DNA from 2 places in the Streptomyces tritici genome. Region 2 is predicted to be linked to the other one. Evidence: riboswitches for the same ligand, from Rfam matches in the RefSeq annotation. Region 2 holds a riboswitch; the other holds the start of a gene.

Region 1 (7,389 bases), 1.4 Mb from region 2:
CGGTTCGCGGGGGCCCTGCGCTCGTCGGTGCTGCCGCACGGCGGCGGGCTGCTGCTGGTGGGCACGGCGGACTACGAGCCGTGGCACCTGGCGGCGCATCTGGTGGACGAGGCGGCATGGTCGGGCCGCCCCGAGCTGGCGCCCACGCTGGTGCGGCACCGGGTGCGGCCGGGCGCCCCGGCGCATCTGGCGGTGGGCCTGGGCCGTCTGGAGGCGGCGGGCCGCGGCTCGACGCTGCTGATGGTCGCCCCCGCCCGCCCGGACGCGCCCGTCCTGGAGCGCGTGCACGACGCCCGCCGCGCCGGGGCGACGGTGCTGTCCCTGGACGGCGGCGACCCGGAACTGCGGGGCCTGGCCCACGAGGCCCTGATCGTGCCGGAGGCGACGGCCGAGGTGGACCTGGACACGGTCCAGCACCTGGTGAGCGCCGCCGCCGGCGAGAACGGCCTCCCCCCGGCCCCCCGCCGCGGCCTCCGCGCCCGCCTCTCCCGCCTCGCCGACCACCTCACCGCCCCACCACCCCCACGCTGGTGACCCCCGGTCCCACCCAGCCGCACCCCGGCCGGGGCCCCCGGAAATTCGATTGCCGCGACGAGGGGCGGCCCGGAGCATGACCCCTCATGGCCGTCGCGCTCTCCTCCCTGCTCCCCGACCTCTCCCCGTGGCGCGGCTCGCGCGACTTCCGGGTGCTGTGGGTGCAGGGCCTCGTCACGTACTTCGGCAGCTTCATGGCGCTGGTGGCGCTGCCGCTGCAGATCAAGGAGCTGACCGGCTCGCCGCTCGCGGTGGGGGCGATGGGGGCGGTGGAGCTCGTCCCGCTGGTGGTCTTCGGTCTGTACGGCGGGGCGCTCGCGGACGCGGTGGACCGGCGCAGGGTCATCCTCGGCACGGAGGCCGGCCTCGGGGTCCTCGCGCTGCTGCTGCTCGGGAACGCGCTGGCGCCGGAGCCGGCGCTGTGGCCGCTGTACGTGGTGGCCGGCGGGGTGTCGGCGCTGGCGGGACTGCAGCGCCCGGCGCTGGACTCGCTGATGGCCCGGATCGTGCCGCACGAGCAGCAGACGGCCGCGGCCGCGCTGAACTCGCTGCGCTGGCAGACCGGGGCGATCGCGGGGCCGGCGCTGGCGGGCCTGGTCGTGGCGTACGCGGGTCACGCGACGGCGTACGCGGTGACGGTGGCGACGTTCGCCGTGTCGGTCCTGCTGTGCCTGCGGCTCGCCCCGGCGCCGGCGGCGCGGGACGCGGAGCGGCCGTCTCTGCGGGGCGTGGCGGAGGGAGCGCGGTACGCCTGGTCGAGGCCGGTGCTCCTGGGCACGTACGCGATCGATCTGGCGGCGATGTGCTTCGCGTTCCCGAACGCGGTGTTCCCGTTCCTCGCGGACGAGCTGGACGCGGAGTGGTCGCTGGGCCTGATGTACGCGGCCGGTTCGGTGGGCTCGCTGGTGGTGGGGCTGACCAGCGGCTGGACGTCACGAGTGAAGCGGCACGGGCTGCTGGTGGTGGGCGGCGCGGCCGCGTGGGGGCTGGCGATCGCGGCGGCGGGCTGGTTCTCGGGCGTCTGGCCGGTGCTGGTGTGCCTGGCGCTCGCGGGCGCGGGCGACATGCTGAGCGGCCTCGGGCGCTCGACGATCTGGAACCAGACGATCCCGGAGGAGCTCCGGGGCCGACTGGCGGGCATCGAGGTGCTCTCGTACAGCGTCGGCCCCCAACTGGGCCAGCTCCGCGCCGGGGCGATGGCGGGCTGGACGGGCACACGGACGTCGGTGTGGACGGGCGGGGTCGCCTGTGTGGTGTCCGTCGCGCTGCTGACCGCGGCGCTGCCGAAGCTCGTCGCGTACGACGCGACGACGGACGAGGACGCGCTGCGTCGCAGGGGCGAGCGGGACGGTGCGACGGCGGCGTGACGGGGCGTTCCGTCGCGCCGCCGCGGGGTCAGTCCTGGGGGCCCTCGTTCTTCGGTGCGTCGTGCCAGGCCGGGTCGGTCTCCCAGGCCTCGTTGCGTTCGCGGGCGGTGTCCATCGCGCGGGACGCCTCCTCGCGCGTGGGGTACGGGCCGAAGCGGTTCTTGGCCGGGCAGTCCGGGCCCTCCTCGACCTTCTTGTGCTCCAGGCAGTAGAACCACTCGCCCGGCTTGCCGGTCGTGCGCTTCTTGAACAGGGACATCTCCCGCTCCTTCATCCGTCGCTCTGACGCCATGCTGCCCCACCGCGGCTGGTTAGACTCGCTGCATGTCTGGCCAGTCGCTGCTCGTGCCCGGGGAGCTCTCCCCGCACCGTTCCGTCCCCGGAGCCATCCGCCGTCCCGAGTACGTCGGAAAGCCCGCTCCCGCCCCGTACACCGGTCCCGAGGTGCAGGACTCCGACACCATCGAGCGGATGCGCATCGCCGGCCGCATCGCCGCCCGGGCGATGGAGGAGGCCGCCAAGCACATCGCGCCCGGCGTGACCACCGACGAGCTGGACCGCGTCGCCCACGAGTACATGTGCGACCACGGCGCCTACCCCTCGACGCTCGGCTACCGCGGCTTCCCGAAGTCGCTGTGCGCGTCGATCAACGAGGTCATCTGCCACGGCATCCCGGACTCCACCGTGCTGCGCGACGGCGACATCGTGAACCTCGACGTCACCGCGTACATCCACGGCGTGCACGGCGACAACAACGCCACCTATCTCTGCGGCGACGTCGACGAGGAGTCGCGGCTCCTGGTCGAGCGGACCCGCGAGTCCCTGAACCGGGCCATCAAGGCCGTCAAGCCCGGCCGTCAGATCAACATCATCGGCCGGGTCATCGAGTCGTACGCCAAGCGCTTCGGCTACGGCGTCGTCCGGGACTTCACGGGTCACGGCATCAACTCGTCCTTCCATTCCGGTCTGATCGTCCCGCACTACGACTCGCCCCACCACACGACGGTGATCCAGCCCGGCATGACGTTCACCATCGAGCCGATGCTGACCCTCGGCACGCACGAGTACGACATGTGGGACGACGGCTGGACGGTGGTCACGAAGGACCGCAAGCGGACCGCCCAGTTCGAGCACACCCTCGTGGTCACGGACGGCGGGGCCGAGATTCTCACGTTGCCGTAGGCCCTCCGCGGGGTAGCGTCTTTACCGACAGGCCGTCGGGAACCGGTTGACTTAGGTAAGCCTAAGGAGCAGGATCGGACCGGTTCCCGTCCCGATCGGTCCCGGAGGCATGCCTTGACCACGCCCTTCTCCACGCTGATCCGCACCGCGTCGCAGGCGCAGCACACCGAGGCCGAGTCGTCGGGCTTCATGACCGACCTCCTCGGCGGCCGCCTCGGCGTCGACGCGTACGCGCGCTACACCGAGCAGCTCTGGTTCGTGTACCGCGCGCTGGAGGAGGGCGCCGAGACGCTGCGCACCGACCCGGTCGCCGGGCCGTTCATACGGCCGGAGCTGTTCCGCACGGCCGCCCTCGAGCGCGACCTCACGCACCTGCGCGGGCCGGACTGGCGGGCCGGCGTCTCCCCGCTGCCGTCCACCGCCGCGTACGCCGACCGCGTCGCAGCCTGCGCCCGTGACTGGCCCGCGGGGTACGTGGCCCACCACTACACCCGCTACCTCGGGGACCTCTCGGGCGGCCAGATCATCCGCGACCGCGCCGAGCGCACCTGGGGCTTCGCCCGCAAGGGCGACGGCGTCCGCTTCTACGTCTTCGAGGACATCGCCAACCCGGCGGCCTTCAAGCGCGGTTACCGCGAGCTGCTGGACGCCGTGAACGCGGACGACCTGGAGCGGCAGCGGATCGTCGACGAGTGCAAGCGCGCCTTCGACCACAACGGGGCGATGTTCCGCGAGCTGGCGGCCGAGTTCCCGCTGAGCGCGTAGGACCGCCTGGTCACGCCCGTCCCGCCCGTCCCGCCCGTCCCGCCCGTTCCACCAGGAGCCAGCCGGCGAGCGCCATGGCGACCGCCGCCGGGGCGCTCACGCGCACGGCCACCAGCAGGGCGGTACGGCCCTCCAGGAGGCCGCCGAAGCCGACCATCGACAGGCCGAGGACGCCGAACAGCGCGAGGGTGATGCCGAGCGCCGCCACCGGGCCGCCGGCGCCGCTGGCCGGCGCGGCGGGCGCCGGGCGCTCGAAGCGGCGGAAGACGGCGACGAGCAGGGCCGTGAGGGCGGCGGCCGCCGCGAGCCGCAGGGGCGCCTGGGCCCACCAGGCGGCCGTCGCCGGCTCGGGGAGCCCGCGGCCGAGGGCGAGCAGAGCCCCGTACACGCCGAGCATCGCCGTCAGGTGCCACAGGAACGCGGTCATGGCGATGCCGTTCGCCGCGACGACCTTGTGCCAGACGCCCGCCCGCGCCACGAGCCGGGTGCCGGGCCCCCGCAGCAGCTCGACCGCGCCGACGAGCCACAGGCCGTGACAGAGCAGGGCCAGCGTGGGCGGGGCCATGTTGGAGACCTTCTCGCCGGGCATCCCGACCATCGACAGCGGGTACGGGCCGAAGGCCACCAGCAGGCCCGCGCCCGCCAGGCCGGCGGCGGCGAGCGCGCCCGGCAGCCGGAGCATCCCGTCGGCGCGCAGGAAGCCGAGCTGATGCACCGCCAGCCAGACGAACGCGAAGTTCAGGAACTCCACGTACGGCACGTCCGCCGCGAACCGCAGCGCGTCCACCGCGGCCGCCGCGGCGACCAGCGCGCCGAACGCGCCCCAGCCGTACCGCTCGTGGAGCTTCAGGAGCGGCGGGGTGAGGGCGACCATCGCCAGGTAGATGCCGATGAACCACAGCGGCTGGGCGACGAGTCGCAGCGCGACGCCCGTCAGGCCCCGGTCCGCGCCGAGGAGTTGGACGGCGAGCGCGAGCGCGCCCCACACCGCGACGAACACCATCGTGGGCCGCAGCAGCCGCTGCAGCCGGGCCCGCAGGAACGCCGCGTACCGCGGGCGGGAGCGGTGGGCGAGGGCGTGCGCGAAGCCGCCGACGAAGAAGAAGACCGGCATGACCTGGAACACCCAGGTCACGACCTGGAGTTCGGGGACGACGGCCAGCAGGTTGCCGATCGCGCCGTCCGCCGTGACGGCGGCCATCAGCCAGTGCCCGAGCACCACGACGCCGAGTGAGGCGACCCGCAGCAGGTCGACGTACCGGTCCCGTGTCGCCGGCGTGCGGTCGGCGAGTTCGCGCGCGCTGATTCCCATGCGGACACCGTGCCGGGCGGCGGCCGTCGGGCGGCAGCGCTCGGGTACTCATCCCGCGCCTGAGTACGCCCCCCAATTCGCCCAAACCGACCCAAGAGCCTCCTAGGCCCCTAATGCCTTCTCTTCGGTCTTTTATCAACTCCCTTTTCCTTTTCGGTCATACCGATTCCGCTCCCCGTGATGTCCGTCACGTGACGGAACCCCGCCCTCCGGCCGAAACGTCCTCAGCACCCCGCACCACAAGGAAGTTCGCTCCCGGCGCGTCCCGAAATCGTTGATCCATTTCATGGGGCCGGGAAATACGCGTCTTGTTTCGCGTCGCATTTCTCGCCTACGTTCGCGTCGACCCCGGACGGACCGCCGAATCCTGCCACCGTCCGGAAATCCACCGAGCACGCACCCGTCGGCAGGAGCGGGGGACCCACGAATGCGCCGGCACGGAATTCCGCGACGGCTTGGGGTGAAGCCGCCGCGTGCGGCCGGGCAGCTCCAGCCCGAACCCGACAGCTCACCCCGAAGGCGCCGGAGAGGAACGACCATGCCCGCATCCGGTAAGCACCGCCGTCCCAAGCGACGTCCCCTGAGCCGTGGCATCGCCATGGCCGGCACCGGCGGCGCCGCGCTCGCGCTGCCGCTGATCCCGACCGGCGCCCAGGCCGCGCCGCAGGCAGCGTCCCAGCAGACCCCCGCGCACACGGCCGCGGCCGGCGCCGCGGTCGAAAAGATCACGACCGCCGTGAAGCCGAATTCCGCGCCGAAGACGTACACCGTCGTCCGCGGCGATTCCCTTTCGGTGATCGCGGACGAGCAGAACATCTCCGGGGGCTGGAAGAGCCTCTACCGCGCCAATCGGAGTGCCGTGGGTGACGATCCGTCACTCATTCACCCGGGCCTGCGCCTTTCCCTCACCGGAAAGAAGGCCGCCGCCCCCGCCAAGGAGAAGTCCGCTCCCGCCAAGGCCGAGCGCGCCAGCCGCTCCGCCGAGCGGACCGCGCCGAAGGCCGCCCCGGCCCAGGCCGCCCCCGCGAAGGCCGCCGCGCCCAAGACGTACGCGAACAACCTCGACGGCTGGATCCGCGAAGCCCTCGACGTCATGGCCCAGCACGGCATCCCGGGCTCGTACGACGGCATCCACCGCAACATCCTGCGCGAGTCCTCCGGCAACCCGCTGGCCATCAACAACTGGGACTCCAACGCGGCCGCCGGCACCCCGTCCAAGGGCCTGCTCCAGGTGATCGACCCGACGTTCCGGGCCTACCACGTGCCCGGCACGTCCATGGACCCGTTCGACCCGGTCGCCAACATCACCGCCGCCTGCAACTACGCGGCGGACCGGTACGGCTCCATCGACAACGTCTTCGGGGCGTACTAGGGGGTGTCTTGTCGATCAGGCCGGATCAGCGAGCGGCGTCTGGTGCCGTGCATCGCAAGGCGGAGGAGGGAGGCGACGCAGCGCGTCGGCGACCGACGACAACGCGGCGAGGCGCGGTGCCAGACGTCGGGAGCCCGGCTTGATCGACGAGACACCCCCTAGGCCCTGAGGGGCTCCGGGCTCAGACGGTCAGGGTGCGCTCCAGGCGCACCCTGCCGCCGAGCTCGATGATCCCGTCCGGGCCCGGGGCGGTCAGGATCTGCGAGCCCAGGCCCTGCGTGATGTTCAGGGCCCGGCCCAGCGCGGCCGTGAGCAGCAGCGCGGCCGCGCCGGTCGCCTCGTCCTCGTCGATCCCGTCGCCGCGGCCCGGGAAGGCACGGGCGCGGATGCGGCCGGCGGCCTCCTCCTCCCAGGCCCAGGCGTAGATCCACTCCCCCGGCTCGGGGACGGCCAGCGCGTCGACCTCGCGCGCCGAGCCGTACTGCCGCAGGGTGCGCGGCGGGGCCCACTCCGCGCGGGCCTCGATCCAGGTGAACTCGCCGTCGCCGCGGACCCACACCTCGCCGGCCGGCGGGTGGACGACCTCCAGGTCGAGCAGCCAGGCCGCGCCGACGACCGGGTGCCCCGCGAACGGCAGCCGCACGCCGGGGGTGTAGATGTCGACCGCCCCGCGCTCGGGGTCGTCCACGAACACCGTCTCGCTGAAGCCGAGTTCCTTGGCCAGCGCCTGCCGGGACGCCTCGTCGGGGTGGCCGCGCCCGTCGCGCACCACGCCGAGGGCGTTGCCGTACCGGCCGTCGCCCGCGCAGAAGACGCGCAGGACGTCGACGTCCGTGGCGCGCCCGTCGGGACCGGGC
Region 2 (7,389 bases):
GCGGGCCGAACGACAAGCTCGGCACGGTTCTCGCCCTCGCGGGAATCAGCAACGCCGGCCTCGCCCGGCGGGTCAACGACCTCGGCGCGCAGCGGGGACTGACGCTCCGTTACGACAAGACGTCGGTGGCGCGATGGGTGTCGAAGGGCATGGTGCCGCAGGGCGCCGCGCCGCATCTGATCGCCGCCGCGATCGGCCAGAAGCTCGGCCGTCCCGTCCCCCTGCACGAGATCGGTCTCGCGGACGCCGACCCGGCCCCCGAGGTCGGGCTCGCCTTCCCGCGCGACGTCGGCGAGGCGGTCCGCTCGGCGACGGAGCTGTACCGGCTGGATCTCGCCGGTCGCCGCAGCGGCGGCGCCGGGATCTGGCAGTCGCTCGCGGGCTCGTTCTCCGTCAGCGCGTACGCGACGCCCGCCTCCCGCTGGCTGATAACCCCCGCCGACCCGTCGGTGGCCCGCCAGGCGCCGCCGCTCGGCGCGCACGGGACGAAGGGCGCCGGACGCGCCCCCGCCGTCCCCGAGGCGCCCGAGCCGCACGACGAGGGCTACCCGCGAGTCGGCCACAGCGACGTCGCCAAGCTGCGTGAGGCCGCGGAGGACGCCCGCCGCTGGGACTCCAAGTACGGCGGCGGCGACTGGCGTTCCTCGATGGTGCCGGAGTGCCTGCGGGTCGACGCGGCACCGCTGCTGCTCGGCTCGTACTCCGACGAGGTCGGCCGGGCGCTGTTCGGCGCGACGGCGGAGCTGACCCGGCTGGCCGGCTGGATGGCCTTCGACACCGGGCAGCAGGAGGCGGCGCAGCGGTACTACATCCAGGCGCTGCGGCTGGCCCGCGCGGCGGCGGACGTGCCGCTCGGCGGGTACGTGCTCGCGTCGATGTCGCTGCAGGCCACGTACCGCGGCTTCGCCGACGAGGGCGTGGACCTGGCGCAGGCGGCGCTGGAGCGCAACCGGGGCCTGGCGACGGCGCGCACCATGTCGTTCTTCCGGCTGGTCGAGGCCCGGGCGCACGCGAAGGCGAACGACGCGGCGGCGGCGGGCGCGGCGCTGAAGGCGGCGGAGGGTTGGCTGGAGCGGTCCCGGGAGGGCGACGCGGACCCGTCCTGGCTCGGCTTCTACTCGGAGGACCGGTTCGCCGCCGACGCGGCGGAGTGCTACCGGGACCTCAAGGCGCCGCGGCAGGTGCGGCGGTTCACCGAGCAGGCGCTGTCCCGGCCGACGGAGGAGTTCGTCCGCTCGCACGGGCTGCGCCTGGTGGTGAGCGCGGTCGCGGAACTGGAGTCGGGGAACCTCGACGCGGCCTGCGCGGCGGGCGTGCGGGCGGTGGAGGTCGCGGGGCGGATCTCGTCGGCGCGGACCACGGAGTACGTGCGGGACCTGCTGCACCGCCTGGAGCCGTACGGCGACGAGCCGCGCGTGATGGAGCTGCGGGAGCGGGCGCGTCCGCTGCTGATGGCGCCGGCGTAGCGCCCCCTCGCGGTGTGTTCCGGTCGCGTGACACGCGTCCCACGTGGTGGGCGTTTAGCGGGATTGTCAGCGGGCCAGTGCACTATCGGGGTGGGAGGTGGCACTGGTGTCCGGGTCTGGGTCCGCGTCGAGGGACGCGTCGGGGTGCGCGCCGACGTACGCGACGACGTACGCGTACGACTGTGACGTGCTGATCGTCGGCGGCGGGATCGTCGGCCTGTCGACGGCGTATGCGCTGACACGTGCGCGGCCGGGCACGAAGGTCGCCGTCCTCGAGAAGGAGCTCGCCCCCGCGCGCCACCAGACGGGCCGCAACAGCGGGGTGATCCACAGCGGGATCTACTACCGCCCCGGCTCCCTGAAGGCGCGGTACGCGGTCGCGGGCGCGGCGGAGATGGTGAAGTTCTGCGCCGAGTACGGCATCCCCCACGAGGTCACCGGCAAGCTGATCGTCGCCACCGGGCGGGACGAGCTGCCGCGGCTGCACGCGCTGGTGCAGCGCGGCCGGGAGAACGGGATCCCGGTGCGGGAGCTGGGCCCGGCGCAGATCAGCGCGTACGAGCCGCGGGTGCGCGGCATCGCGGCGATCCACGTCGGGACCACCGGGGTCTGCGACTACGGGGCGGTCGCGGCGCAGCTCGCCGAGGAGGCGGGCGCGGCCGGGGCGGACGTGCTGTACGGCGCGGAGGTCGTCGCGGTCGACCGGCGGCCGTGGGGCGTGGCGGTCCGCACGGCGGACGGGCGGATCGTGCGGGGGCGGGTCCTGGTGAACTGCGCGGGCCTGCACTGCGACCGGGTGGCCCGGCTCGCCGGCGACGACCCGGGGATGCGGATCGTGCCCTTCCGGGGCGAGTACTACGAGCTGACGCGGCCCTCGCTGGTACGGGGACTGGTGTACCCGGTCCCGGACCCGGCGTTCCCCTTCCTCGGGGTGCATCTGACGCGGGGCGTCGACGGAGGCGTCCACGTCGGGCCGAACGCGGTGCCGGCGCTGGCGCGCGAGGGGTACGGGTGGACGACGGTCCGCCCCGGCGACGTGGCCGCGACGCTGGCATGGCCGGGCTCCTGGCAGATCGCGCGGCAGCACTGGCGGTACGGGGCGGGCGAGCTGCACCGCTCGCTGTCGAAGCGGGCCTTCACGGAGGCGGTGCGGCGGCTGCTCCCCTCGGTGGAGGAGGCCGACCTGCGGCCCGCGCCCGCGGGCGTCCGCGCCCAGGCGGTCCTGCGGGACGGCACCCTGGCGGACGACTTCCTGATCCAGGAGGCCCCCCGGACGGTCCACGTCCTGAACGCCCCCTCGCCGGCGGCGACGGCGTCCCTGCCGATCGGCCGCGAGATCGCCCGGCGCGCGCTCGACCTGCTCTGACCGGACCGGCACGGACCGGAGCTGCGTCGGCCGGACCTGCTCAGGCCGGTCTGCTCCGACCCGCCGGGCCCGGCCGCCGCTCCTCTGATCCGCAGCTCCGCGCGGAAACGGGCTCCCGCCGCCGGGCACGTAAAATTGGGGGCACTGTGTCTGAGATCCGTGAAACCTCCGCCCCCGCCCGCCGCGGCAGCCGCATGTTCGCGCCCGGGGAAGGGCCCTCGCCCGATCCCGCCGGCTCACACCACGAGCGGCGGATCCGGAGTTTCCAGCCGCGCCGCAGCCGGGTGACCGCCGGCCAGGCCGAGGCCCTGCTCAAGCGGTGGCCCGACTGGGGCCTCGACATCGACGGGCACAGCGTCCTCGACCTCGACGCGATGTTCGGCGGCCGGCCCGTCGTCCTGGAGATCGGGTTCGGCATGGGCGAGGCCACCGCGCAGATGGCCGCCGCCGACCCCGGCACCGGCATCCTCGCCGTCGACGTCCACACCCCCGGCCAGGGCAACCTCCTCGGCCTCGCCGACCGCAACGGCCTGGACAACGTCCGTGTCGCCAACGGCGACGCGATCATCCTGCTCCGCGAGATGCTCACGCCCGACGCCCTCGACGGCGTCCGCGTCTACTTCCCGGACCCCTGGCCCAAGAAGCGCCACCACAAGCGCCGTCTGATCCAGCCGGAGTTCCTGAGCCTCGTCGCGACCCGGATGAAGCCCGGCGCGATCCTGCACTGCGCCACCGACTGGGAGCCGTACGCCGAGCAGATGCTCGAGGTGCTCACCGCGCACCCCGACTTCGAGAACACCGCCGAGGACGGCGGCTTCGCCCCCCGGCCCGCGTTCCGCCCGCTGACCCGCTTCGAGGGCCAGGGCCTCGACAAGGGCCACCGGGTGCATGATCTTCTTTTTCGCAGGAAGTAGCCCCCGCCCCGCGGCTACGGTCGGAGCGTGCCGAATCACCTCGCGCCACCTCATGACCCCGCGCCGACGCGGCCTGCCGCGTCGCACCACCCCGTGCCGACCGCCGACGCCGACGCCCCGCCCGCCGCTCCGGGCGACCGCGCCCAGTGGCGCTACCGTCCGCGGCGGCTGCTCCGGCACCGCCGGGCCCTGCGCGCCGCCGCCGTCTTCGGCGTGCTCGCGCTCTGCGGCCTGGTGCTCCTGGTCGTGCTCCGCGAGAAGACCGGCACCGAGGGCTTCCTCGTCGGCCTCGGCCTGGCGGTGCTCCCGGTCCCGCTGCTGCTGGCCGCGTTCCGCTGGCTCGACCGGGTCGACCCGGGCCCCTGGAAGAACCTGATCTTCGCGTTCGCCTGGGGCGCGGGCGCCGCCGCGCTCATGGCGTTCACCGCCAACACCTTCGCGCTCCGCTGGATCGCCGGCGCGACCGCCACCACCGACCCCGACGACCTGCTCAGCCTCGGCGCGACCTACGTGGCCCCGGTCGTCGAGGAGAGCGTCAAGGCCGGGGCCCTGCTTCTGCTCTTCCTGTTCCGCCGCCCGCGCGTCACCGGCCTCGTCGACGGCGTCGTGGTCGCCGGATTCACCGCGACCGGCTTCGCGTTCACCGAGAACGTCCTGTATCTCGGCAACGCCTTCGGCGAGGACCTGGCGACCGGCGCGGGCGTCCTCGGCTCGAAGACCGTGATGACCTTCTTCGGCCGGATCGTGCTGACGCCGTTCGCCCATCCGCTGTTCACCGTGTGCACCGGCATCGGCTTCGGGCTCGCCGCCGCCACCGCCCGCCGGCACCGGGTCCGCCGCGTCCTGCTGCCGCTCGGCGGGCTGCTGCTGGCGATGGGGGTGCACGCGCTGTGGAACGGCTCGGCCGTCCGCAGCCCGCTGGGCTTCCTCGCCGTGTACGGGGCGTTCATGGTGCCGGCCTTCGCCCTGCTGACCTGGCTCGCGATCTGGAGCCGGCAGCGCGAGCTGCGCACGATATCCGGGCGGCTCCCGGCGTACGCGGCGGCCGGCTGGCTCGCCCCCGCCGAGCCGCTGGCACTGTCCTCGATGCGGGCCCGCGCCGTGGCCCGCTCGTACGCCTCCGCCGCGTACGGCGCCGCCGCGGGGCGCGCGGTGCACGAGTACGAGGTCTTCGCGACGAGCCTGGCGTTCCTGCGGGACCGGGCCCACCGCGGCACGGCGGAGCCGGACTTCGCCGCGCGGGAGCAGGAGCTGCTGCACCACCTGTGGCAGCGGAAGGCGTTCGCCTCGCCGGCGCTCACGTACGCGGCGGGCGCCACGGGCCGGCTCCGGCCGGTGCCGCCGCCCCCGCCGCACCGCGACTACACGGGCCCGAATCCGTACCGGGCCTGAGCCGCGTCAGACGTTCTGGCCGTGCTCCCGCAGCCAGGCGGCCGGGTCGATGCCCGCGCCGCTCGCGGTGTGGACCTCCAGGTGGAGGTGGGGGCCGGTCACGTTGCCGGTCGCGCCGACGCGGCCGATCGTGTCGCCGGTGCCCACGCTCTGCCCCGCGCTCACGGTCATCGAGGACAGGTGGGCGTACCAGACCTCGGTGCCGTCCTCCAGCTCCAGGACGATCCGGTAGCCGTACGAGCCGGACCAGCCGGCCGACTTGATGGTGCCGCCGTGGACGGCCTTCACCGGGGTGCCGGTGGGCGCGGCGAAGTCGAGGCCGGTGTGGTAGCCGGAGGACCACATGGAGCCGGCCTGGCCGTACTCGGAGGTGATCGTGTACGAGGAGGTGGGCAGCGCGTAGCTGGCGGCGAGGGCCGCGATGCGGGCCGCCTCCGCCTTGGCCGCGGCCTCCGCCTCGGCCTTGCGCTTCGCTTCCTCGGCGGCCTTCGCCTCGGCCGCGGCCGCGGTCTGCTGGGCCTTCGCCTCGGCGGCGGCCTTCTCGGCGGCGGCCTTCTCGGCGGCCGCCTTGGCCTGGGCCTCCGCGGTCGCCTGCTGCTGCTCGGCCTGCTGGAGGATGCGGGCGCGCAGGGCCTCGCCCGCGTCGGCGCCGCTCTGGGAGCCGTCGGCGGCGAGGGCCACGGAGGACTGGGTGAGCGGCTCGACGCCGTCGTTGACGGCGGCGGGCTCGTCGGCGATGAGGTCGCCCACGCCGGGCAGGTCCGCGGCGGCGGGCAGGTTCATGTCCGGCAGCGAGATGGCGACCGGGGGCTTCTCCTTGGCCGTGGCCAGGCCGCCCGCGCCGACCGCCGCGATGACGCCGACGCCGAGGACGGTGGAACTGCGGGCGATGCTGCGCTGCTTGACGACACGGTGCCGGCCGCGGGCCGGGCGGAGCACGTCCTCGCCGGGGTTCCACTCCTCCCCTTCGCCTCCCCCACCGACGGCCGGGACGCCGGCCGCGGGGCCGTACACGTCGAAATGGGTCTGGGGGACAGCAGGGTTGGACGCCACGGAGGCGTACTCCTTTCCTTCCTTCTCGCCTACCGGGTTAGCTGACGGGTTCGGAGCAGGAAGGTCTCCTACGGGTCGGGTGCGACCCGATTCACCCCAAGTGGTGGTTCCCCGGTTCCCTTGCGGGATTCGGCGCACGCGCACGGTGCCGACTCTTGCGACGGCTGGGACGACCGCGCTGCGTTATCGAACGTTAATAGACACGGGGGTCCGATTCCAAGCTGTTCCTCTTGATCGTTCCGCCCCTTGGCCTGGACTTAATCCTCCAGAACAGGGTGGAAACGGGCGAGTTGGCCCCGCGTCGGCGACCGCCGGCCGGATCCACGCGAAGTGACGCCCCGTCAGTCGTTATCTCTCCGAGATCCCGCGACTACCCATCGTCACGGCACCACCGGCATCGTCCGCCGTCGCTCCGGCTGGCCCTCCGCCGGCCGGCTCACCGCCAGCAGCGCCATGTCGTCCGTCGACCCGCCCCCGGTGTACCGGCGCACGTCGTCGACCAGTGCGTCCAGGAGCTCCCCGGGCCCCGGGAAGATCCGGCCGGAGAGCCGCTCCCCCGGCGCGTAGAAGGCGCCGTGCTCGTCGCGCGCCTCGGAGAGGCCGTCCGTGTAGAAGAGCAGCGTCGCGCCGGGCGGGTACGGCCAGTCGTCCACCCGGTCCGGCCAGGCGCCCAGGTCGCCCATGCCCAGCGGCAGCGCCGCCTGGCTCGGCGTCAGCCGCTCCAGCCCTCCGTCGACGTGCAGCAGCAGCGGCTCCGGATGGCCCCGGTTGACGATCCGCACCCGCTCCCGGCCGCCCGGGATCTCGGCGAGCACGGCGGTCGTGAAGCCCTCGAAGGCGTCCAGGCTGCCGCGCCGCCTGCCCTCCCGGGCCAGCGCCCGCTCCAGCCGCTGCGCCACGCCCTCCAGCGCGGCCTCCTGCTCGGCCGCCTCCCGGAACGCGCCGATGACCACCGCCACCGCCTCCACCGCGTCCAGCCCCTTGCCGCGGACGTCGCCGACCACCAGCCGCACCCCGTACGGGGTGTCCTGGACCGCGAACAGGTCGCCGCCGATGAACGCGTCCGCCTGCGCCGCCTCGTACCGCGCCGCCACGTGCAGCGCGCCGATCCGCTCGGCGGGGGTGGGCAGCACGGCCTTCTGCGCCGCCTCGGCGATCACCCGCGCGGACGCCAGCCGCTCGCCGCTGCGCTGCACCG

Evidence for each region. A riboswitch is a leader RNA that binds a small molecule or an ion and turns the genes downstream of it on or off. The one in region 2 is predicted to bind cyclic di-AMP.
Region 1: another riboswitch for cyclic di-AMP. It lies ahead of ACNJ93_RS08470 (LysM peptidoglycan-binding domain-containing protein); the one in region 2 lies ahead of ACNJ93_RS14865 (M23 family metallopeptidase).

The regions. Positions count from the first base shown of each region.
Region 1 covers NZ_CP183183.1:1,826,215-1,833,603, forward strand. Annotated here, with positions in the region: gene ACNJ93_RS08440 (hypothetical protein) at 1-534, shown strand, start outside; gene ACNJ93_RS08445 (MFS transporter) at 621-1,901, shown strand; gene ACNJ93_RS08450 (hypothetical protein) at 1,930-2,160, opposite strand; gene map (type I methionyl aminopeptidase) at 2,226-3,083, shown strand; gene ACNJ93_RS08460 (heme oxygenase (biliverdin-producing)) at 3,198-3,848, shown strand; gene ACNJ93_RS08465 (acyltransferase family protein) at 3,859-5,160, opposite strand; cyclic di-AMP (ydaO/yuaA leader) riboswitch at 5,509-5,695, shown strand; gene ACNJ93_RS08470 (LysM peptidoglycan-binding domain-containing protein) at 5,699-6,532, shown strand; gene ACNJ93_RS08475 (PhzF family phenazine biosynthesis protein) at 6,714-7,389, opposite strand, start outside.
Region 2 covers NZ_CP183183.1:3,237,605-3,244,993, forward strand. Annotated here, with positions in the region: gene ACNJ93_RS14845 (MFS transporter) at 1-1,466, shown strand, start outside; gene lhgO (L-2-hydroxyglutarate oxidase) at 1,654-2,832, shown strand; gene trmB (tRNA (guanosine(46)-N7)-methyltransferase TrmB) at 3,027-3,746, shown strand; gene ACNJ93_RS14860 (PrsW family intramembrane metalloprotease) at 3,840-5,138, shown strand; gene ACNJ93_RS14865 (M23 family metallopeptidase) at 5,145-6,191, opposite strand; cyclic di-AMP (ydaO/yuaA leader) riboswitch at 6,203-6,336, opposite strand; gene ACNJ93_RS14870 (PP2C family protein-serine/threonine phosphatase) at 6,572-7,389, opposite strand, start outside.